DNA from 3 places in the Planomonospora sp. ID91781 genome. Region 3 is predicted to be linked to each of the others. Evidence: predicted binding sites of a transcription regulator. Region 3 holds the regulator's gene; each other region holds the start of a gene.
What was found. The regulator HrcA, encoded in region 3, represses chaperone genes, less so after heat shock. The targets are predictions, from matches to a motif close to TTGGCACTCTCNNNNNGAGAGTGCCAA.
Positions count from the first base shown of each region.

Region 1: the regulator HrcA is predicted to act here: its motif matches at 2,936-2,962, upstream of groES (co-chaperone GroES).
Region 2: the regulator HrcA is predicted to act here: its motif matches at 2,305-2,331, upstream of HS048_RS14510 (DNA starvation/stationary phase protection protein).

Region 1 covers NZ_JABTEY010000001.1:1,744,169-1,752,134, forward strand. Annotated here, with positions in the region: gene HS048_RS08205 (hypothetical protein) at 1-155, opposite strand, end outside; gene HS048_RS08210 (class I SAM-dependent methyltransferase) at 347-1,513, opposite strand; gene HS048_RS08215 (Uma2 family endonuclease) at 1,559-2,257, opposite strand; gene groES (co-chaperone GroES) at 3,052-3,363, shown strand; gene groL (chaperonin GroEL) at 3,456-5,078, shown strand; gene HS048_RS08230 (sigma-70 family RNA polymerase sigma factor) at 5,452-5,991, shown strand; gene HS048_RS08235 (hypothetical protein) at 6,048-6,209, shown strand; gene HS048_RS08240 (DUF5319 family protein) at 6,170-6,547, opposite strand; gene HS048_RS08245 (LuxR family transcriptional regulator) at 6,564-7,598, opposite strand.
Region 2 covers NZ_JABTEY010000001.1:3,189,869-3,197,834, forward strand. Annotated here, with positions in the region: gene HS048_RS14500 (VIT domain-containing protein) at 1-1,636, opposite strand, end outside; gene HS048_RS14505 (MerR family transcriptional regulator) at 1,633-2,295, opposite strand; gene HS048_RS14510 (DNA starvation/stationary phase protection protein) at 2,410-2,877, shown strand; gene HS048_RS14515 (alkaline phosphatase PhoX) at 3,175-4,356, shown strand; gene HS048_RS14520 (helix-turn-helix domain-containing GNAT family N-acetyltransferase) at 4,334-5,284, opposite strand; gene wrbA (NAD(P)H:quinone oxidoreductase) at 5,506-6,123, shown strand; gene HS048_RS14530 (beta-propeller fold lactonase family protein) at 6,197-7,153, shown strand; gene HS048_RS14535 (6-phosphofructokinase) at 7,420-7,966, shown strand, end outside.
Region 3 covers NZ_JABTEY010000001.1:2,841,225-2,849,190, reverse strand. Annotated here, with positions in the region: gene HS048_RS12945 (histidine triad nucleotide-binding protein) at 1-43, opposite strand, end outside; gene HS048_RS12940 (SigE family RNA polymerase sigma factor) at 369-848, shown strand; gene HS048_RS12935 (hypothetical protein) at 845-1,507, shown strand; gene HS048_RS12930 (16S rRNA (uracil(1498)-N(3))-methyltransferase) at 1,524-2,255, opposite strand; gene dnaJ (molecular chaperone DnaJ) at 2,252-3,397, opposite strand; gene hrcA (heat-inducible transcriptional repressor HrcA) at 3,410-4,423, opposite strand; gene HS048_RS12915 (hypothetical protein) at 4,612-5,364, shown strand; gene HS048_RS12910 (DUF3097 domain-containing protein) at 5,426-6,241, shown strand; gene HS048_RS12905 (DUF4870 domain-containing protein) at 6,267-6,977, shown strand; gene hemW (radical SAM family heme chaperone HemW) at 7,031-7,966, opposite strand, start outside.

The sequences.
Region 1 (7,966 bases), 1.1 Mb from region 3:
CCTTCGAGCCGCTGGCGGATCTCGTCCAGCACCGCACCCTGCGTGCGCTGCTCGTAGACGTGGTCCTGGGCGGCGCGGGCGAGGAGCTCCCGCATCCGGTCGGAGATGGCGGTCTGGCCGCCGGCCTGCAGCAGGGTCTGATTGGAGTGATCCACCGAAAAGCTCCTTCACTCGCCGACGGTCAGCCGCGCGGTGGGATTGGTCCGGCTGTTGTTAAACGCGGTCGAACCGCTGACGGGAACGACTCCCGGGGCGCAACGATAGCGCCTGGATCAAGGTTTTTCGAATCCGGCTTTAAAAGATCGCGATTGTCGACGGATTTCCCGGATTTACGGTTCCGGGCAGATCAGCACGGGTCGCAAACAAGGACAAAAGGCCTGTCGATGACTCGGGTGAGAATAACCGTTGTGAATTTCTTTCCGGAAAGGCGGAGGTCTTTCCGGAGCCGCTCGACGTCGACCGCGGATCCACGTTTCTTGATCGTCACGTTCCCGACGCCGCGCTCCCGGAGCACCGCCCGCAGCCGCTTGAGCGAGAACGGCAGCACCTCGTGCACCTCGTAGCGGGACGCCCACGGGGTCTCCGCGAGGGCGTCGGAGGTGATGTAGGCGATGTGCGGGTCGATCAGGCGCCCGCCGACCAGCGCGGCGACCTCCGCGACGAGGTGGGACCGGATCGCCGCGCCGTCCGGCTCGTAGACGTAGCGGCCGATGGGGCCGACCTCCGCCGGGCCGAGGCCGGCGCCGGGCGTCATCGTCAGGCCGGACGGCAGCATCGTGGCCCGCCGCTCCACCTCGCCGGCCAGCGCGCCCGCCCAGATCACGGCCTCCTTGACCTCGCCCCGGTGGGAGACCCACTCGGCCTCGGCCCCGGCGGGGATGAACTCGTACGGGATGCCGGGGGCCACCTTCAGGCAGGCCGCCCGGGCCGCGGCGACCATCCGGAGCACCTCGGGCCAGGCCGGGGAGTAGGCCAGGGGGTCGAAGGTCCTGCCGCGCGCCGTACGGCGGGCCGGATCGGCGAACAGCACGTCGAAGGCGGCCGGGTCGACCGTGTCGGCGCCGGCCGCGCGGACCGTGACGCGGTCGCCGAACCCCAGGGCGTCGGCGTTGGCCCGGGCGACGGCGGCGGTGAGCGGGTCGGCGTCCACGGCCTCCACCGTGCAGCCCGCCCTGGCCAGGGCGAGCAGGTCGCCGCCGATGCCGCAGCAGACGTCGGCGACCCGGGAGCCCGCGGGGATCCGCCGGGCGCGGTGGTCGGCGACCTCGCGGCGGGTGGCCTGCTCCAGGCCATGGGGGGTGAAGTACATCAGGTCGGCGTCGGCGCCGAACTTCTCCCGGGCCCGCCGCCTGAGCACGGCCTGGCCGAGCGCCGCCGAGGTGAGATCGGCGTCGTAGGTCTTCCTGAGCCGGGTCACGGCCGCCACGGGGTCGTCCCCGGCGAGCTCGGCCGCGGCCTCCAGGGCCTCCTGGCCGCGCGGCGTCAGCAGCTCACGGAATGCGTCAAGGTCCACGCCGCCCGACGCTACCGCCTCATGCCCGCGGGGAGACGCGACCGATCACCCGGAGGCGCCGCCCCGGCTCAGCAGGCCTACCAGGTCGACATCGATGGGAAAGGGCACTTCGAGGGAGAGCCGACCATGATGGATGCCGGTGGGGACGTACGACTGGGTGGTGGGGTCGAGCTCGTACACGTACACGACCGGTTTGTCGCTCTCATCTTCGATGAGCCAGAAATGAGTGATTCCTGCCGCTGCGTAGCGTTCCGGCTTGATTTTGCGGTCGCGGAACTTCGACTCGGGTGAGACCACTTCGACCGCCAGGTGGACTTCGGCGGGGGTGTAGGACGTCCGGCTGTTGTCGTCGGCCACGCGGGCATCGATCACCAGTACGTCCGGGCAGGGGCGCTGGAACTTGTTGATCTTTATGTCCATCTGGCTGACCGCGGCGAGGTGCTCCGGAGCCTGGGCGTCGAGGCGGTCGGTGAGCCCGCGGATCAGTCGTTCGTGGAAGCGCTTCTGGGGGGATATGAAGATGAGTGCTCCATCGAGGAGTTCGACGCGTCTGAAGAAGCCCGGCTCGCCGTGGGGCCCGTCCTGGGGAAGGTTGTCGAGGTCATCGGCCGTCCAGCCGCCGGGCGGGGGGTGCGGCCAGTCGGCGAGCAGGTAGTCGGCGTCGCGTACCGTGGCCAACGCGTCGCTCATCGTGCCGGTCATGTCGTTCACCGTAGCGTCTTTCCCGTTACCGTTCGTGGTCATCAGGTCACATTCCCGTCGGTGCCCGGTCGTCTCCCCGTATGTTCCCCCGATCCGGGCGGCGCGGTCAGGGATGGGGGCGGGTTTCATGATGCGGATATGCCTTTCTTTGTCGTGATGTGAGGCATGCCGGAGCGAGAGCGGCTCCGGGTTCCGTGCGGGCGGGGGCGCCGGACCTCCGCGGTGCCCCGGGAATTCACCCGTGGAGGGCTCCGGGGGCTCCGGATCGTTTCGTCTTGTCGAATCTTTGCCGTTCAGAAGGAAAACTCGGAGGTCGCACGGTCCGGGGATGCCTGTCGCGGGGAAAAGGGTGTGAATCCGTACGCCGGCCCATGACCGGTGTTCGCGTGTGTTTCATATGTGTGAACCGGTCGTCCGGTGATTGTGGTGACGGATAAGGGAGGTGTGTTTTCCGCCCGCGATTTCTCCGGGGACGCCGTTCGGGATGCCGTCCGGTGGCGGATGGCGGGACGGCACGATGTGCGGGTGCGGGTGCGGGTGCGGGTGCGGGTGCGGGGATCGTCCGCGATGCGGGGAGCCGCCGGTGCGGGCGGAGGAGTCGCCGGCCCGGACGGGTGGAACCGCCGGTCGCGGGGCGCCGGGAGGGCGGCGGCGTTCGCCCGAAGCGCAGACAGGGCGGTTCGTGTTGACTGTCAAGGCCTCCTTGCATACTGTTCCGTATTGGCACTCTCCCCTTGAGAGTGCCAATCCATGCGACGAGGTCAGGTCTGGCACCCGCGACGGCAGACCGCTGGTCGCCTCTTCTAGATCATTCATATCTGAAGGGGAGGTCCGACGTGACGACCGCCACCAAGGTTCCCGTTAAGCCGCTCGGCGACCGCATCGTGGTCCAGCCGCTCGAGGCAGAGCAGACCACCGCTTCCGGTCTGGTCATCCCGGACACCGCCAAGGAGAAGCCGCAGGAGGGCAAGGTCCTCGCGGTGGGTCCGGGCAACTGGGACGAGGAGGGCGAGAAGCGCATCCCGCTCGACGTGAGCGAGGGCGACATCGTTCTCTACAGCAAGTACGGCGGCACCGAGGTGAAGTACGGCGGCGAGGAGTACCTCGTGCTCTCCGCCCGTGACGTGCTCGCGATCATCGAGAAGTAGTTCACGCTTCACCTGAGATGACGTATCGAGCCCCGGGCCGCTCTCTGCGCCCGGGGCTTTGATGCGCCGACGTGCTTTCAGAGAGGACTGTCATGCCGAAGATCCTGTCTTTCGAGGAGGACGCGCGCCGCGCTCTCGAGCGTGGTGTGAACGCCCTGGCGGACGCCGTCAAGGTGACCCTCGGCCCGCGTGGCCGCAACGTCGTCATCGACAAGAAGTTCGGTGCGCCGACCATCACCAACGACGGTGTCACCATCGCGCGTGAGGTCGAGCTGGAGGGGCCGTACGAGAACCTCGGCGCCCAGCTGGCCAAGGAGGTCGCCACCAAGACCAACGACATCGCCGGTGACGGCACGACCACCGCGACCGTCCTGGCCCAGGCGATGGTCCGCGAGGGTCTGCGCAACGTCGCCGCCGGGGCCCAGCCGCTCTCCCTCAAGCGCGGCATCGACCTCGCGGCCAGGACCGTCAGCGACAAGCTGATCGAGTCCGCCCGCCCGGTCGCGGACAAGAAGGAGATCGCGCACGTCGCGACGATCTCCGCGCAGGACGCCAAGATCGGTGAGCTGATCGCCGAGGCGTTCGACAAGGTGGGCAAGGACGGTGTCATCACCGTCGAGGAGTCCAACTCCATGGGCATGGAGCTGGAGTTCACCGAGGGCCTGCAGTTCGACAAGGGTTACCTGTCGCCCTACATGGTGACCGACCAGGAGCGGATGGAAGCGGTCCTGGAGGACCCCTTCATCCTGATCCACCAGGCCAAGATCACCTCCGTCGCGGACTTCCTGCCGCTGCTGGAGAAGGTCGCCCAGACGAAGAAGCCGCTGCTCGTCATCTCCGAGGACGTCGAGGGCGAGGCCCTCGCGGTCCTGGTGACGAACAAGATCCGCGGCACCTTCACCTCCGTCGCCGTCAAGGCGCCGGGCTTCGGCGACCGCCGCAAGGCGATGCTGCAGGACATGGCCATCCTCACCGGCGGCCAGGTCGTCAGCGAGGAGGTCGGCCTCAAGCTGGAGCACGTCGGCACCGAGGTGCTCGGCACCGCCCGCCGCGTCGTGATCACCAAGGACAACACCACGATCGTGGACGGCGCCGGTGACGCGCAGGCGATCGCGGACCGCGTCAAGGAGATCAAGCTCGCCATCGAGCAGTCCGACTCCGACTGGGACCGCGAGAAGCTCCAGGAGCGCCTCGCGAAGCTCTCCGGCGGCGTCTGCGTGCTGAAGGTCGGCGCGGCCACCGAGGTGGAGCTCAAGGAGAAGAAGCACCGCCTCGAGGACGCCATCTCCGCGACCCGCGCCGCGATCGAGGAGGGCATCGTCTCCGGCGGTGGCTCCGCGCTCGTGCACGTCGCCAAGGTCCTGGGCGACCTGGACCTCACCGGCGACGAGGCGACCGGTGTCGCGGTGGTCCGCAAGGCGCTCATCGAGCCGGCCCGCTGGATCGCCGAGAACGCCGGCCTCGAGGGCTACGTCGTGACCTCCAAGGTCACCGAGCTCTCCGTCGGCCACGGCCTCAACGCCGCCACCGGCGAGTACGGCGACCTGATCGCCCAGGGCGTCATCGACCCGGTCAAGGTCACCCGCTCGGCCGTCCAGAACGCGGCCTCCATCGCCGGCATGCTGCTGACGACCGAGGCCCTCGTGGTGGACAAGCCCGAGGAGGAGGCCCCGGCCGCCGGCGGTCACGGCCACGGTCACGGCCACGGCCACTGATCTCCGTCAGGACCCGGTACGGCCCGCACCCCTCCCGGGGTGCGGGCCGTACGTTTTCCGGGGAAATCCGAAAGTGCGGCAAAGGGTCCGGCACGGCCGGTGTTACGGCTTGCGGGCCATATAACGAATAACCGACATATTTGGCAATCCACAGAAATTTCCGGCGAGGTGAAAAATCTCAGTGTAGCCGGTTGATTACCGTTCGCTGCCGCCGCCTCAATGTGACCAATCCGTAGCCGTTTGCCATGACGACAGGTCCGATCAGTGCGGGCATCATGCCTACGTGACCGAGGGATGCGTCGCCGACGCCAAGAGTGGGGTAAGGCTTGCGACGAGATCTGACGGGGTCGTCCACAAAGACGATCTCAAGGATCTGACGAGCCTCGCCGTTCAGGGGGATCGCACCGCGATCGAATCCTTGCTCGCGCAGTTGCGCCCGATGGTGGTGCGCTATTGCCGCGCCCGCCTCGGCCGGGTTTCCGGCCAATATCACATTGCGGACGACGTGGCCCAGGAAGTGTGCATCGCCGTACTGTCCGCCCTGCCCCGCTACCGTGACATGGGGCGCCCGTTCGCGTCCTTCGTCTTCGGCATCGCCTCCCACAAGGTGGCCGACGCGCTGCGCAGCTCGGTGCGCTCGGCCGTGCCGACCCAGGACCTCCCCGACGGGCCCGACGAGGGCCCGGGGCCGGAGGAGACCGTGGTGCGCTACATCGAGGCCGAGCACGCGCGCCGGCTGCTCTCCCGCCTCCCGGACAACCAGCGCGAGCTGCTGATGCTCAGGGTGGTGTCGGGCCTGTCGGCCGAGGAGACGGGTAATGTACTCGGTATGTCACCCGGTGCGGTTCGCGTCGCCCAGCATCGTGCGCTCGCCAGGCTGCGGGCACTGGCCGAGCTGGAGTCGATAGCTTGACCACGGTTCATCCGCGGCGTCCGGCCAGGAGATACGGGCCGGACGGGGATCCGGCCGTGGCCGGGACCGAGGCCCTCCTGCAGTCGCTCTCCCGGAGGGAGCCCGTCCCGGTGGCCGACGACGTCGTCCGGCTGCTGTCAGCGCTGATCGAGGACGTCGACCACGACCTCGCCGCCGGTCAGCGCCTCTCCTCGGTGTCGATCACGCCGTCGGCGTAGCCCTGGGCGTAGTCCCAGCTCACGTAGTCGGTGGGGTTGGGCTCGTAGGCGGGCTCGTGCACCTGCGGCTTGCCGTTGTCGATCATCTGGCGCAGGTTTCCGCGGAGCAGCTCCCAGTTGAAATAGTGCTGGTCGCCGCACTCCGGGCAGTCGAGGACCAGTCCGAAGACCCCCTGGGGTTCGAGCAGGGAGCGGAAGACCTCCACATCGGCGAGATCGGTGACCGCCTCGTCGCGCTCGGCGGGCGTCAGGGGCTCGGGGGCGTCGGAATCACCCAGCGCGGCGGCCGGGTCGTCGGGGTCGTCCGCGAACGGGTCGCGAGGGACGTCTTCCAGCACGGTTCCACTTTATGGCCTAGGGGTGCCGGGCAGGGTGCGAACCCGGGCGTTCCGCGAGCCACCCCCTGCGCGCCGCCTCCACACCCGCCTGGAAACGGGACTGCGCGCCCAGCCGGGCCATCGCGTCGGCGAAGCGGGCGCGGACGGTCCGGACCGAGACGCCGAGCTGCCGGGCGATCGCCTCGTCGCCCACGCCCTGCGAGGCCAGCCGGAGCACCCGGACCACGCCGTCGTCGGCGTGCGCCCACGGCAGGGGCGAGGCCCGCGCCCACAGCTCCTCGAACAGCGTGCGCAGCGCGGCCACCACGACGGAGGCGCGGACCAGGTGGAAGCGGTAGGCGCTCTCGGCCAGGGCGCCGCCCCACCGGGCGGGCAGGCCCGCCACGTCGTCCCCGGCGACGAGGAACCAGCTCGGCACCGAGCCGACGGTCCGGATCCGCGCCCCGGCGCGCTCGAACCGGGCGAGCTTCTCCGGCAGGCCGGGCATCTGCAGCAGGTCCGCCGGGATGAGGGCGCGGCAGGAGAGCAGGCCCCGGTGCTGGGCCGCGATCCACTGGTCGGCGTAGCGCTGGGTGAAGTCGCTCATCGTCCGCCGGTCCGGGACGGCGGTGAGCAGCCGCAGCGGGGGAGCCTGGACCGCCATGCCGATCACGCTCTCGTAGAGCTCGTAGGCCCCGCCGACCAGCTCGACCGGGAACTGCCCGGTCTGCTGGTCGCGGCCGGCGTCGTACTGGTGGATGAGGTGGCGGATCGAGCCCAGCACCGAGTCGATCCTGCGGCTCTCCTCGGCGAGGTGGTCCAGCCGGTCGGCGATCAGGCGGCCGAGGGCCGCGGCCGGGTGCCGCGCGAGGTACTCCCCGGCCTGCTCGTCGACCACGCCCAGCCGTACCAGGGTGGTCAGCTCGCGGTGCAGTGACTCGGGGGGGTCGCCGATGGCCTCGGCCAGCTTGGCGCAGGTGGCGCGGTGCAGGCGGAGCACCGCGTCGTACAGCGCGGTCTGGGCGGGGGTCAGGCCCAGGGCGGCGAGCGGGTCGGAGGTGTCGGCAGGCATCGACGGGGGCTCCTGGGATGAACAGGACGTGTCGAGAGGATAACCCGGCGTCCCGCTCCTGTCCGGGCCTTGGCGCGATCGGCGGATCCGGGTGCAGCTTCGTGCAGTTGCAGCTTCGACCATTGCGCGCGGTGGAAGGCGGGGCGACCATGACATGGCGTCGGCACCGCGGGCGGGGCGCTCCGCCGCTCGGACACGGAGGGGGGTCCGGCGGCATCCGGGCGCATCGCGACGCTGCCGGTGACGGGAGGCCGAGCGGGTCACCGACCGCTCGGCCTCCCGCGGCGTATCCGGCCGTCCGCTCCGTCCCGCCTCCCCCTGCCGTTCGGCGCTCCGGGGGGCAGACCCTAAACTGTGCCGGGGGCGGC
Region 2 (7,966 bases), 350 kb from region 3:
GCGCGCGCGTCCCGGTGATCCGCCGCTCCCACGGCCGCCCGGCGGCGTCCAGGCCGCGCAGGACCACGCTCGCGGAGGTCCCGGCCGCGCCCCGGTAGCGGCCGTGGACGGTCAGCGGCACGCCGGGGTAGACCGAGCCGAGGCGGCCGGTCGAGCCGGGGAGCGGGTCGAGGCCGTCTCCCGCCAGGGACAGGTCGGTGACCAGTGGCGCGCCGATCCTGCGGTGGATGTGCTCCATGGCCTCGTCCAGCCGGTCCTCCGACTCCACCAGCTCGCACCGGCCCGCGCCGAGCCCGGCCAGCCGGCCCAGGAAGCCCGCGTTGACGGCCTGGTCGATGCCGACCGTGTGCACCCGCACGCCGGCCAGCCGCCCCGCGGTCCGCTCCAGGATCCGGTCCTCGTCGCCCACCTGCCCGTCGGTGACCAGCACCAGCACCCGGTCCCGCGAGGAGTCGCCGAGCAGCGCGGCGGCGCGCTCCAGCGGCTCCACCATCTCGGTGCCGCCGCGCGCCTCCAGCCGGGCGAGGTACTCCACCGCCCGGTAGCGGTTGCGGTCGGTGGCCCGCACCAGTTCGCCGCCGCCCTCGCCGGGCCGCCCGGGGTGCTCCACCACGGTGTCGAAGGCGAGCACGGCGAACCGGTCGTCGCCGGTCAGCGTGTCGACGATGCGGGCGGCGGCGCGCCGGGCGGCGACCATCTTCCAGCCGGCCATGCTGCCCGAGCGGTCCAGCACCAGCACGACGTCCTTCGGCGCGGGCGCGGAGGGCCCCGGCTCCGGGACCACGGACAGCGCGAACGTGCCCTCGTCTCCGTCCCCCGGGCCGTCCGGGTCGGGGACGAGGGTCAGGGCGGTGGAGGCGTCGAAGTGCAGGCGCAGGACGAAGTCGCGGTCCAGCCGCTCACCGGGCGTCAGCCGTACGGTGCGGCCGTCCTGCAGGACGGTGTGCAGGCTGGAGCGGACCTCGCGCAGCTCCAGCCCGGCGGCGTCGACCGCGACCGCGAGCGAGAGCCGCACCGGGTGCGGGAAGCCGGGCAGCAGCACCGGCGGGGTGATGCGCGAGGCGTCGGGCACCGCGTCGGTGTCGGCGGCCCAGCCGTCGCCGGCCTGCCCGCCGTCGAGCGGGGTCCCGGGGATGTAGCGGGGGGCGACGACCAGCGGGAAGCGGAACGTCGCCGCGCCGTCCTCGTAGGGGAGCGGCTGGTCGAGCGTGAGCCGTACGGTGACCCGCTCGCCCGGCACGATGTTGCCGACCCGGATGGTGAAGACGTCGGGCCGGTCCTCCTCGGCGATGGCCGCCCGCCGCCCCTCGGCGACCGCCCGGTCGTAGTCGGCCCTGGCCCGGCCGCGCTCCTTCAGCACGCCCTCGACGACGTGCCCGTCGGCCTCCATGCGGAAGGCCGTCACCGCGGCCCGGTCGGGCAGCGGGAAGACGTAGGTCGCCTCCAGCGCCACGTCGAAGGCGTTGCGGAAGCACTGCGTCACCGTCACCCCGGCGGCCAGGCCGGCGACCTCGGCGGCGACGTCCACGCTCTCCAGGGGCAGGTTGCCGCGCTCGGTGACGAGCGCGCCCAGCCCGGCGTCGGGGACCGGCTCGCACTCGTCCGGCCGCAGCGGGGTGATGGAGTTGATCGTCATGGCTTTCCTTCCGGAGAGGCGAGCCCACGCTCGCGCAGGACCGCCAGGAGCGTCTCGGACGCGGCGGCGATCCCGGCGAGGTCGTCGTGGGACGGGACACGGCTCGCGCCGTCGAGCAGGAGGGTCACGCCCGCGGCCAGCCGTACCGCGGGCACGGCCGAGGCGGCGGAGGGAACCGGGGGCGGGGAGGCGGGTGAGGGGGAGCCGGGCGTCCCGTTCCGCACCGGGGCGGGAGGGTCGTTCCGTGCGGGGGTGGAAGGGGCGGGCGTCCGGTTCCGCGCCGGGGCGGGAGGGGCGGGCGGGCCGGTCCAGAAGCGCGGGCGGGCCTCGCGGGGCGCCGGGCTCCCGTCCGGGGAGGCGGGGAGGCGGGCGATCGCCTCCAGGATCTGGTCGGTCGCCCCGGCGAGCTCGGCCTGGATCTCGGCGATGCTCCGGCCCTCGGCCTGCCGCCGCTTGACGGCGATCAGCTGGAGCAGGTGGCGCCTGCCGTACAGCGCGACGCGGCCCCGGCGGGCGGCCGGCGGGTCGAGCAGGCCGATGGTGGCGTACCACCGGACGAGGCGCTCGTTGGGCACGTCCCTGACCCGCCCGCCCTGGCGGGCGGGCGGGGGGAGGGCCGCCGAGGCCCGCTCCACCAGTTCGCCGATCGTCCATTCCATGCCCTCATAGTGACACTGCAATTATTACAGTGTCAACATAGGTCCGGTATCGGTGGGTATGGGCGGCTCTGGTTCGCAACGAGACAACGGATACCGACAACGGAGGTACGTCCCATGGCCACCATCACCGGCCCGCTTCAGCCCGGTGACAAGAAGATCGTCGGAGAGGCCCTGCAGGGCGCGCTCATCGATCTCCTCGATCTCTCGCTCCTGGCCAAGCAGGCCCACTGGAATGTGATCGGCCGCAACTTCCGCCAGATCCACCTGCACCTGGACGAGATCGTGGGGTTCGCGCGGGCGCACGCCGACACCGTCGCCGAGCGGGCGGTGTCGCTCGACATCACGCCCGACGGCCGCGCGTCCGCCATCGCCGCCACCACGAAGGTGCCCCAGCTCGACTCCGGCTACCTGGACGTCGACAAGGTCGTCGCGGCGATGACGGACATCCTGGAGTCCATCGGCCGCAGGATGCGCGAGCGGGTCGACGCCACCGCCGAGGCCGACCCCGTCACCCAGGACATCTTCATCGCCGTCACCCAGGACGTGGAGAAGCACCACTGGATGATGCAGGCGCAGCGCTGAACGGCCCGCCCGGCCGCTGAGGCGGCACTCCGGCGGGTGCTTTCCGCCAGGGTGCCCCGACGCGGTGCGCGAAGGCGTCCCGGCCCGGCGCCGGGGCGCCTTCGCGCGCCGCGATCCGCCGGAGGGGCCGCAGGGACGCGATCCGCCGGAGGAGGGGCGCGGCCGGTCGGCGATGAGAGCGGATCGGTCGAAACGCGTGCCTTCCGGGTTTCCGCAGAGTTTCAATCGGGACGGTGGCCGTGTTCACCCGGATCCGGTCGACTGGCCCGCGTACCGTGAAGGCAGCGAGGAGGCGCCATGCTCCGCCGTACGTTGTTGCGCACCGGAGGACTGACCGCGGGTGCGGCGTTGACGGGATCCCTCTGGCAGGGGGCCGCGTGCGTGTCCGCGCGGGGGACGGGCCACTACGGGCCGCTCCGCGCGCCCGACGCGAACGGCGTCGCGCTGCCCGAGGGCTTCACCAGCAGGATCGTCGCCCGCACCGGCCGCAGGGTCGGCGGGACGCTCTGGCACGCGGCGCCCGACGGCGGGGCCTGCTTCCCCGACGGCGCCGGCTGGATCTACGTGTCCAACTCCGAGATCCCGCTGCTCGGCGGGGCCTCGGCGATCAGGTTCGGGGCCGGCGGAGAGATCCTCGGCGCCTACCGGATCCTCTCGGGCACCGACCTCAACTGCGCCGGCGGGCGCACGCCCTGGAACACCTGGCTGTCGTGCGAGGAGACCCTGCGGGGCCGCGTGTTCGAGTGCGACCCGTACGGTGAGCGCGCCGCGATGCCGCGCCTGGCCATGGGCCGGTTCAAGCACGAGGCCGCCGCCTGCGACCCCGACCGGCAGGTGGTCTACCTCACCGAGGACGAGCGGGACGGCTGCTTCTACCGGTTCCGGCCGGACGTGTGGGGCGACCTGACGGCCGGGCGGCTGGAGGTGCTCTGCGGGGACGGCGGCGACGGGAAAGGCGGCGGCGGGGGCGGCGGGAAAGGCGGCGGGGGCGCGATCACCGGGCCGGTGACCTGGGAGCGGGTGCCCAACCCCGCCGCGCCGCTGAAGGCGACCAGGCACCAGGTGGGGGCCGCCCTGCACTTCTCCGGCGGTGAGGGCTGCCACTACGACGGCGGAGTCTGCTTCTTCACCACCAAGGGCGACAACCGGGTGTGGGCCTACGACGCGGAGAACGGCCGCCTGGAGATCGCCTACGACGCCGCCTCCCCGCTGACCGGGGTGGACAACATCACCGGCACCCCCGCCGGAGACCTGTACGTGGCCGAGGACGGCGGGAACATGGAGATCAACCTGATCACCCCGGACCGGCTGGTCTCGCCGTTCCTCAGGGTCGACGGCCACGCCGGATCGGAGATCACCGGCCCGGCCTTCTCCCCGGACGGCCGCCGGCTGTACTTCTCCTCCCAGCGCGGCGCCCGGGGCGACTCCGCCGGGACCGACGGCGTCACCTACGAGGTCACCGGCCCGTTCCGCGGCTGAGCGCCCCGTCCCGGGCGCCGCCCTTCCGCAGGTCGCGGGCCCAGACCTCCTCGGTGAAGCCCTCGCCCGGTTCCTCCCGGACCAGCTCGAACCCCGCCGCCCGGTAGATGCGCCGGGCGCCGGTCAGCACGTCCCTGGTCCAGAGCGTGATCCGGCGGTAGCCGGCCTCCTCGGCGAAGCGCAGGCACTCGTCGACGAGCCGCCTGCCGATGCCCCTGCCCCGGGCGGACGGCTCGACCAGGAGCAGGCGGAGCCTGGCCGTCTGGTCGTCCTCGCGGACGCAGAAGACCGAACCGGCTCGCTCGCCGTCCACCTCGGCGATCCAGCCCGCCTCGCGCCGGGGGTCGTGACGCCTCCCGTAGTCGGCCGCGATTCCGGCCACGAGGGCCTCGAACTCGGTGCCCCAGCCGTACTCGGAGGCGTAGAGCACGCCGTGCCGGTAGACCGTCCAGCCCAGGTCGCCCGCGCGCAGCGGCCTGATGACGTACGGCCCGCCGCGGTCCGGGGCGGGGCCGAGGACCTCCCGGACGACGGCCATGCCCGCGACCAGGCGCCGCAGGTCCTCCTCGGTCACCCCGTCCAGCAGGCCGCGCACCTGTGCGGCCGACCGCTCGTCGAGCGCGGCGAAGGCGGTGCGGCCCTCCTCGGTCAGCCCGATCACCTGCCGCCGCCCGTCGGCGGCCGACCGCTCGCGCACCGCGAGCCCTTCGGTCTCGAAACGGGTGAGCATCCGGCTGAGGTATCCGGCGTCGAGTCCGAGCAGCCGCCGCAGCTCGCCGGCCTCCATCCGCTCGCGCAGGTTCAGCTCGAACAGGACCCTGACCTCCGTCAGGGAGTACGGCGTGCCGAGGAACCCCTGGTCGAGCACGCCGATGACACCGGTGTAGAAGCGGTTGAAGGCGCGGATCTCCGCCACGAGGTCATCCATGTATGACACGGTCAACGATTTATTTGATCCAGTCAAGTGAATCCGTGCGGGAGCGGTGGCGGCCGGGGAGATCCCCGTTCGGGAATCGGTCTGCAACGCGTCCGCATTCCGGCCGGCCGGGCTCGCCGCCGCCGGCCGCGGGTAGGTGCCGTGAGCGGGGCGGGGACGCACAGGCCGCCCTCTCTTCTCCGCGGCCCGCCCGCCTGACAGGGAGCAGACCCGTGACCGATGTGAGAGTCTCCGTCATCTACTACTCCTCGACCGGCACCGTCCACGCGATGGCCAGGCGGCTGGCGAGCGCCGCGGAGGAGGCGGGCGCGCGGGTCCGGCTCCGGCAGGTGCCCGAGCTGGCCCCGGAGGAGGCGATCGCCTCCAACGCGGCGTGGAGCCAGCACTTCGACGACACCAAGAACGAGCCGAAGGCCGTGCCCGACGACATCGTGGAGGCCGACGCGGTGCTGCTGGGCACGCCGACCCGCTACGGCAACATCTCCAGCCAGCTCAAGCAGTTCATCGACACCCTCGGCCCCCAGTGGTCGCAGGGGATGCTGGCCGACAAGGTCTACGCCGGGTTCACCGCGACCATGACCGCGCACGGCGGCCAGGAGTCCACCCTGCTGGCCCTCTACAACACCATCTACCACTTCGGCGGGCTGGTGGTGGCGCCCGGCTACACGGACCCGTCGAAGTTCGCCGACGGCAACCCCTACGGCGTCTCCCACGTCACCGGCGGCACCAACAGCGACCCGCTGACCGACGTGCAGTACACGGCCCTGGACCACATGGCCAGGCGGGTGGTGACCATCGCCGGGCGGCTGAAGGCCGGAGCCGCGGGCTGACCCGTGGGACCCGCCGTGAGGTGACTGCGCTAAGGTCACGGACCGGTCAAGAGTCGATGACGGCGGGAGAATCATGGCGGAGATCGCATATGTCGGCGGATACACCCCGGACACCGGGGGGTCGGGCGCCGGGATCGTGCTGATGGAACTGGACGGCCTGGCCCGGCGCGGCGCGACGGCGGCCCCGGGGCCGTCCTTCCTCGCCGTCCACCCCCGCCTCCCCGTGCTCTACGCGGTGGGCGAGGCCGAGCGCGGCACCGTGGAGGTCTTCGCCCGGGGCGCGGACGGCGTGCCGTCGCCGCTGGCCAGCCGTTCCAGCGAGGGCTCGTTCCCCTGCCACCTGGCCGTGAACCCGGAGGGCACGCTGCTGGCGGTGGCCAACTACGGCGACGGCACGGTGAGCGTGCACGGCATCGACGAGGCGGGGCTGCTCACCACCGTGCAGGTCTTCCCCTACCGCGAGGGCGCCCACGCCCACCAGGCGACCTTCGGCCCCGACGGCGTGCTGTACGTGACCGACCTGGGCGCCGACGAGGTCCGCCGCTTCACGGTCGAGGGCGGCCGTGAGGTCGCCCCGCACCCCGGCGGCCCGGTACGGCTCGCGGCCGGCATGGGGCCCCGGCACATGGCCCGGGCCGGGGACCGCTGGTACGTGGCCGGGGAACTGGACGGCACGGTCCGCGCCTACGACTCCGACTGGCGGGAGACCGCGGTCGCGGCGGCCAGCGGCACCGGAGCCGAGAACCACCCCTCCCACCTGGAGGTGTCCGGGCGGTTCGTCTACGTCGCCAACCGGGGGCCGGACACGATCGCGGTGCTGTCCGCGCCCGGCCTGGAGAGGGTCGCCGAGGTGCCCTGCGGGGGCGCCTGGCCGCGCCACTTCGCCGTCGCGCGCGACCGGATGTACGTGGCCAACCAGAACTCCGGCGGCGTCGCCGTACTGCCGATGGAGGACGGGGTGCCGCAGCGGGCCGAGGCGGTCTTCGAGAGCGGCACGCCGTCGTGCGTGCTCCCGCTGCCGGGGAGGTGAGCGCCGCGGCCGCGGGGTGGAGGGCGGGCGCCCGCCGGGGTGCGGGCGCCGCGGCCGCCGGGCGGTCGCCGGGACTCCGCCGCGGACCCGGGCGGACACCGCGCGGACCCGGGGCGGACGGCGCGCGGACGCCGACCGCCGTTTGGTCTAGACCACTGGGCCGCTCTGGAGGCAGAATGCCATGCGTCGGCGTGGGAGATCCCCGCCGGTCGTGTCACCCCGCTTAGTCTGGCCGTATCACCTCGGAACCACCACCGGAGGATGCCATGCGTATTGGAGTGTTGACCGGGGGCGGCGACTGCCCCGGCCTGAACGCCGTTATCCGTGCCGTCGTGCGCAAGGGAGCGGGCGTCTACGGCCACGAGTTCGTCGGATTCCGGGACGGCTGGCGCGGCCCGCTGGAGGGCGACACCATGCCGCTGGACATCCAGGCGGTGCGGGGCATCCTGCCCCGGGGCGGCACGATCCTCGGCTCCTCGCGGACCAATCCGATCAAGATCGAGGGCGGCGTCGAGAAGATCAAGGACAACCTCGCGCAGACCGGGGTGGACGCCCTGATCGCCATCGGCGGCGAGGACACCCTCGGCGTCGCCACGCAGCTCTTCGAGCGGGGCGTGAAGGTCGTCGGCGTGCCCAAGACGATCGACAACGACCTCAACGCCACCGACTACACCTTCGGCTTCGACACGGCCGTCAACATCGCCGTGGAGGCGATCGACCGGCTGCACACCACCGCCGAGTCCCACCACCGCGCGCTGATCTGCGAGGTCATGGGCCGCCACGCGGGCTGGATCGCGCTGCACGCCGGCATGG
Region 3 (7,966 bases):
TCCCGGCGACGATCCCGCAGAACAGGCAGTCGGCTTCACTCACCATGACGGCACCCTATCGCCGCCCCCGCCCGGGACCGCCCATGCGCCGTCCTCCCGCACACCGGGGTCCGGCAATGGTCCCCCCTGCCGTCCCGGCGGCCGGGAAAGATCCACCTGAACGGGGCGGGTGTGCGAAACTTGCGGCGGAAGACATTTGCGAGCCGCCCCCCGAGGCCGCCTGGCGAGGACACGACAGGGTCATGCCCCCTAATGAACCGGAAGAGCGTAAACCCCCTGGGAAGGCCGAGCGTCCCACTGATGTGACCACCGAGACCCTCGTGGCCGACAGGTCGCTCGGGGCGGTGCCCGTCGGGTGGGATGCCGACATGGCCGTTACCGCGCTCTACAGCGCGCACTACCGGTCCCTTGTGCGTCTCGCTGTACTGCTCGTCCGCGACATGGCAACCGCGGAGGAGGTCGTGCAGGACGCGTTCGTCGCCATTCATGGTGCCTGGCGCAGGCTGCGCGATCCCGACAAGGCACTGGCCTACCTGCGCCAGTCGGTCGTCAACCGATCACGTTCGGTGCTCCGGCACCGGGCGGTCGTCGAGAAGTACGCCCCCAAGGGCCTGCCCGACGCGCCGAGCGCCGAGAACGGCGCGATCGGCGAGCTGGAGCGGTCAGCCGTCATCGAGGCGCTGCGCGGGCTGCCCGCACGCCAGCGGGAGGCGCTCGTCCTGCGCTACTACGGAGACCTGTCCGAAGCACAGATCGCCGACGCGATGGGCATCAGCAAAGGCGCGGTCAAGAGTCACACGGCTCGCGGCATGGCCGCCCTACGAACCTCACTGGAGCAACTGTCATGACCGACTCCCCCGACGAGTACGGCGAGCTTCTCCGCCGTGCCCTCAGCGCGGAGGCGGACTCGGTCGTTCCCTCCCCCGACGGCCTGGAGATCATCCGCGCTCGCATCGAACGACGCGGGCTCCGGCGGCTGACCTGGTGGCGCGCCGGAGCCTCGGTCGCGGGGGCCGTGCTCGTCGCGGCCTCCGTCGTCATGGTGGTCCCCGGCCTGCGCGAGCAGGTGGCGCAGATCACCTTCTCCGGAGACGTCAAGCCCGTCACTCCGGCCCACACCGACCTGTCCGGGACCTCCCGGCCGCTGCCTCCGAAGAACGGTCAGGTCCCGCCCGCCGTCACCAGGTCCGGCGCGCCGCCCCCGCCCGCCCCCGAAGAGAGCAGGCGGACGACTCCGAGCCCGCCTCCGCAGCCGACTCCGGACCCGACGCGGAAGCCCACTCCCACGCCGACCCCCACCTGCCCGACGGCGACCGCGGAGGCCGTCCCGGTGGAGCCCCCGGCGGAGTGCGAGGAGACGGCGACGCCGGTCCCGACGCCTTCGGAGTCCGCGACGCCCTCGGAGAGCCCCTGTCCCGCCGACGGCTGCCAGCAGGTGGAGGAACCCCCGCAGCCGGAGCCGCCGCTCCCGTCGGAGCAGGTCACGCCGACCCCGATCGGGGGTTAGACCGGGCGGGCCGGGGTCACCAGCGGCCGGTGCGCGACTGGAGCACCGCCGCGGCGGCGACCCCGGCGGTCGAGGTCCGCAGGACCGTCGGCCCGAGCAGCGCCGTCACGGCTCCCGCCGCCCGGAAGGCGGAGAGCTCCTCGTCGGCGATCCCGCCCTCGGGCCCGACCACCACGACGATGTCGCCGTCGCCCGGCACCTCCAGCGCCGAGAGCGGCGAGTCGGCCTCCTCGTGCAGCACGATCCCCAGCGCCGCGGCCGACAGCAGCGCGGCCACCTCGGCCGTGCCCGCCGGCGCGGCCACCTCGGGCAGCCGGAACCGGCGTGACTGCTTGCCCGCCTCCCGCGCGGTGGAGCGCCACCGCGCCAGCGACTTGGCCTCCCGCTCGCCCTTCCACCGGGTGACGCAGCGCAGCGCGGCCCAGGGCACGATGACGTCGACCCCGGCCTCCGTCATCATCTCCACGGCCAGCTCGCCGCGCTCGCCCTTGGGCAGCCCCTGGACCACGACCAGGCGCGGCCGGGACTCGGGCACCTCGTAGCGGCGCAGCACCTCCACCCGCAGCGAGTCCTTGCCCGGGACCAGGACCACGCACTCGGCCACGGTGCCCGCCCCGTCGGTCAGGTCGAGCCGCTCGCCCTCCCGCAGCCGCCGTACGGCCGCGGCGTGGCGCCCCTCCGGCCCGCCGAACGTGAACTCGGGCAGGACCAGGTCCGCCGGGTCCGCCAGGAAGACGGGGACGGTCATCGGCCGTTGAACGCGTCCCGCAGGCGCGAGAAGAAGCCCTGCTGGCCGGGGGCGAACTTGCCGGGGGGCCGCTCCTCGCCGCGCAGCCTGGCCAGTTCCTTGAGCAGCTCCTCCTGGGCCGGGTCGAGGCGGGACGGCGTCTCCACGTTCACGTGGATGAGCAGGTCGCCGCGGCCGGTCTCGTTGAGGCGCTGGACGCCCCTGCCGTACAGGGAGATGGTCTGCCCGGACTGGGTGCCGGGCCGGACGTCGATCTCCTCGGCGCCGTCGAGGGTCTCCACGGTCAGGATCGTGCCGAGCGCGGCCGCCGTCATCGGGATCTGCACGGTGCAGTGCAGGTCGTCGCCGCGCCGTTCGAAGATCTCGTGCGGGCGCTCGACGATCTCCAGGAACAGGTCGCCGGGCGGGCCGCCGCCGGGGCCGATCTCGCCCTCGCCGGCGAGCTGGATGTGGGTGCCGTCCTCCACCCCGGCCGGGATGCGGACCTTGATGGTGCGCCGGGTGCGGACCCTGCCGTCGCCGGAGCACTCCTGGCAGGGGTGGCGGATGATCGAGCCGAACCCGCCGCACTGGGGGCAGGGGCGGGAGGTCATGACCTGGCCCAGGAAGGAGCGGGTGACCTGGGACACCTCGCCCCGGCCGTTGCACATGTCGCAGGTGTCGGGGTGGGTGCCGGCCGCGGCCCCGGAGCCCGTGCAGACCTCGCAGAGCACGGCGGTGTCGACGGTCAGCTCGCGGGTGGTGCCGAAGGCGGACTCGCGCAGGTCGAGCTCGACCCGGATGGTGGCGTTGCGCCCCCGGCGGGCCCGGGACCGGGGGCCGCGTCCGCCGCCCCCGGCGGCCGTGCCGAAGAAGGCGTCCATGATGTCACTGAACGGGAAGCCCGCACCGAACCCGCCGGCCCCCGCGCCGCCGCCGGCCCCGCCGAACGGGTCGCCGCCCAGGTCGTACATCTGCCGTTTGCCGGGGTCGGACAGCACCTCGTAGGCCTGGGTGATCTCCTTGAACCGCTCCTGGGTCGCGGGATCGGGGTTCACGTCAGGGTGCAGCTCACGGGCCAGCCGGCGGTAAGCCTTCTTGATCTCTTCCGCACTGGCGTCACGGCGCACCCCGAGGGTGCCGTAGTAGTCACTCTTAGCCACTTAGTCGACCTCTTAGGATGCAGCCAGGATCTGGCTGACGTAGCGTGCCACCGCGCGCACCGCGCCCATCGTGACCGGGTAGTCCATTCGTGTCGGTCCCAGCACACCGAGCCGGGCCAGTTGCTTGTCCCCCGAACCGTATCCGGCGGCGACGATCGACGTCCCCTGCAGTCCGGTGTAGGGGTTCTCCGAACCGATCCGCACGGTCAGTGTGGACGGGTCGGAGGTCTCGCCGAGCAGGCGCATCAGCACGACCTGCTCCTCCAGCGCCTCCAGCACGTCGCGCAGACCGACGGTGAAGTCGGCCCCCGCGAGGTTGGCGGCCCCCGCAAAGACGATCTTCTCCTCCTGGCGCTCCACCAGGGACTCCAGGAGCACCGACAGGACCGTGGCCGCCAGCGGCCGGTCCTCGGCCGGCAGCCGCTCGGGCAGGTCGGCGACCTTGTCCGGGACGCTGGTGAGCCCGCAGCCGTCCAGGCAGGCGTTGAGCACGGCGCGCAGGTGCGCGACCCGGCCCTCGTCCACCACGTCGGGCAGTTCGACCACGCGCTGCTCGACCCGGCCGGTGTTGGTGATGAGCACGAACATCAGGCGGCGCTCGCTCAGCGGGACCAGCTCGACGTGCCGGACCGTGGAGCTGGTCAGCGACGGGTACTGCACCACGGCGACCTGCCGGGTGAGCTGCGCCAGCAGCCGCACGGTGCGCGTCACCACGTCGTCGATGTCCACCGCGCCCGCCAGGAACGTCTCGATGGCCCGGCGCTCGGCCCCCGACAGCGGCTTGACCTGGGAGAGCCGGTCGACGAACAGCCGGTAGCCCTTGTCGGTGGGCACCCGCCCGGCACTGGTGTGCGGCTGGGCGATGTAGCCCTGCTCCTCCAGCACCGCCATGTCGTTGCGGATCGTCGCGGGCGACACGCCCAGGTTGTGCCGTTCGACGAGAGCCTTGGAGCCCACCGGCTCGTTGGTGGACACGAAGTCCTCGACGATGGCGCGAAGCACCGCGAGCTTGCGGTCATCGACCAACGTGCTCACCTCCCTGCCTGCACCCTGCGCGCCCGGACGGAGAACACCGGAGCTGGCACTCGGTGTTCCCGAGTGCCAGTGTACGGCTCCCGCCCGCGGGGTGGGATGACGCGGCCCGCAACCGGGGTCCGCACGGTCGTCAAGTCAACTGCTATTCGGATACAAGCGACAACCTCCACACTTGCCTTATGTCACACGATTTCGGCAACCCCTCCGGTGGCTTCGCCTCCCCCTCCGGCACCCCCCAGCACCCCGCCCAGCAGCCGGCGCAGCACCCCTCCGCGCAGCCGTACGGCGGCGCCCCCTCCTACGGCTACGCCCCGCCCGGCTACGGCGCCCCGCAGGGACCGCCGCCGAAGGTGAAGGCGGGCCCGAGCATCGGCTGGATCGTGGGGGCCTGGCTGCTCGCGGTGGTCTCCGTGATCGCCGGCATCGCGGTCTTCGCCGGCGGCGTGCTCAGCTTCGCCGAGGACGCCGCGCCCCCGGCCTCCTACGGCCCGGGCGAGGTCTTCACCGTGCGGCTGGACCCGGCCGAGAGCCCCGCCCTCTACGTCTCCGCGGCCCAGGGCACCAAGTTCCAGTGCGGTTTCCAGGAGGGGACCCAGGGCCGGCTGGAGAACTCGCTCGTGCAGACGACCGTCACCGGCAGCGACGGGATCCCCTGGGAGCTGGCCTTCCGGATCGGCGTCGACCAGGCGGGCGAGTACAAGCTCGGCTGCTCCGTCGAGGAGGGGGGCCAGGCCCGCTTCGGTGTGGGCCGCGAGCTGGCCGCCGGCGCCCTCGTGGGCGGCACCGTGGCACTGTTCCTGATCCCGGGCTTCGGCGTCCTGCTGGCCATCGTCGTGACCATCGTCGTACTGGTGAAGCGGAGCCGCGCCCGCAAGCTCAACGCCGCCGTCCCGGTGGGCGGGTGGGGGCCGGGCGGTCCCTACCGCGGGTGATCGCGGCCCCGCCCCGTGCGCTGCTAGCGTCCCATGCGTCGACGCGGACGCAGGAGGGGCGATGTACGAACGCGACGTGCTGGCGGGCGACTGGCGGCGGCCGGGCAGGGGGACGATCCCCCTGGTTCCGGCGGAGCCCGACCTGGTCGTGGAGGACGCCGAGGGCGGTTTCTGCGGTGCGGTGGTCGCCTGCGACAAGGAGGCCGTCACCCTGGAGGACCGGTTCGGGCGGCGGCGGGTGTTCCCTCTCGAACCCGCCGCGTTCCTGCTGGAGGGCCGGGTCGTCACCCTGGTGCGGCCCGCCTCCGCGCCGAAGGCCCCCCGGCGCAGCGCCTCCGGCTCCATCGCGGTGGAGGGGCTGCGCGCCCGCGTCGCCCGGGAGAGCCGGATCTACGTCGAGGGCGTGCACGACGCCGCGCTCGTCGAGCGGGTCTGGGGCCACGACCTGCGGGTGGAGGGCGTGGTCGTGGAGTACCTCGAGGGCGTCGACCACCTGCCCGCGATCGTCGAGGAGTTCCGGCCCGGCCCGGGCCGCCGGCTGGGCGTGCTCGTCGACCACCTGGTCGCCGGGTCGAAGGAGAGCCGGATCGCCGAGCGGATCACCTCCCCGCACGTGCTGGTCGTCGGCCACCCCTTCGTGGACGTCTGGCAGGCGGTCAAGCCGTCGGCGCTCGGCATCCCCGCCTGGCCGTCCGTGCCGCGCGGCCGGCCGTGGAAGGAGGGCGTCGTCGCCGCCCTGGGCTGGGACCTGGAACCCGGTGACGCCTGGCGCCGGATCCTCGGGGCGGTCGCGACATATGCTGACCTCGAGCCGGAGCTGCTCGGCCCGGTCGAGGAGCTGATCGACTTCGTGACAGCCCCCGACGAGGCCGGCTGATCCCGACGACCCACCAGGAGGGTCCATGAGCGACAATTCCGGGGAGCCCCGGCACGGGGCCGAAGGAGACGACCCGACGCGGCCCGGCCGGGGATACGACTCCGGCGGCGCCCGGCCCGGTCAGGGACACGGCCACCGGCCCCCGCCCGCCTCGCCGTACGGCTCCGGCGGTTACGGCGCCCACGGCGGCGGCCACCCCGGACCCCAGCCCCCGCCCGGCGGCGCGTACGGCCGGCCCGCACCCGGCCCGTACGGCCAGGCGGCACCCGGCCCCTACGACCCGTACGGCCAGGCGGCACCCGGCCCCTACGGCGCTCACGACCCCTACGGCCGGCCCGCGCCCGGCTTCCCCGAACCGTACGGGCCGTACGATCCGTACGGTCGTCACGGCCGGTACGGGTCGTACGGCCCGCGTCCCGGCACCGACGACACCACCCTGGCCATGGTCTCCCACCTGCTGGGCCTGCTCACCGGGTTCCTCGGCCCCCTGGTGATGTACCTGGTCAAGCGGGACGAGTCCCCCTACGTGCGGGACCAGGCCGCCGAGGCGCTGAACTTCCAGCTCACCCTGATGATCGCCTACGTCGTCGCCTCGGTGCTGATGTTCGTGTTCGTCGGCTTCCTGCTGCTGCCCCTGATCTGGATCGGGTCGGTCGTCTTCATGGTCCTCGCCGCCGTGGCGGCGAACCGCGGGGAGAGCTACCGCTATCCGATGTCCGTCCGCTTCGTCAGCTGACGGACGGCCCGCGGAAGCTGACGGATGGCCCGCGGATCGGCCGGCCGGGCGGATCAGCCGACCAGGTCGCGCACCAGGGCGTCGGCCAGCAGGCGGCCGCGGAGCGTCAGCACCGCGCGGCCCCGCTTGAACGGCTCGGTCTCCAGCAGGCCGCCGCCCAGCGCCCTGGCCACCACGACGGGGCGGTCGATCTCCGCCAGCGGGAAGCCGTCGGCCAGCCGCAGCTCCAGCATCAGCCGCTCCACCGCGCGGTCCTCCGGTCCCAGCACCTCCCGCGCGTGCGCGGGCGAGGCCCCCGCGGCCAGGCGTCCGGCGTAGGCCGCCGGGTGCTTGACGTTCCACCACCGGGTGCCGCCGACGTGGCTGTGCGCGCCGGGGCCGACGCCCCACCAGTCGCCGCCGGTCCAGTAGAGCAGGTTGTGGCGGCAGCGCGCCTGCGGCGAGGTCGCCCAGTTCGACACCTCGTACCAGCCGAAGCCCGCCCCGGTGAGCATCTCCTCGGCGATGAGGTAGCGGTCCGCGGCCACGTCGTCGTCGGGCATCGGCAGCTCCCCGCGCCGGATCCGGGCGGCGAGCCGGGTGCCCTCCTCCACGATCAGCGAGTACGCCGACACGTGGTCGGGCCCGGCCTCGATCGCCGCGGCCAGCGAGGCCCGCCAGTCGTCGTCGCTCTCCCCCGGCGTGCTGTAGATCAGGTCCAGGTTGACGTGCTCGAACCCCTCGGCCCTGGCCTCCCGTACGGCCTGCACCGCCCGGCCGGGCGTGTGCCGGCGGTCCAGCACCGCGAGCACGTGCTCGCGGGCGCTCTGCATGCCGAAGCTCATCCGGGTGAACCCGCCGCGCCGCAGCTCGGCCAGGTAGGCCGGGACGACGGACTCGGGGTTGGCCTCGGTGGTCACCTCGGCGCCCGGGGCCAGGCCGAACTCCTCGTCGATCGCGCCGAGGATCCGCACCAGGTCGCGGGCGGGCAGCAGGGTGGGGGTGCCGCC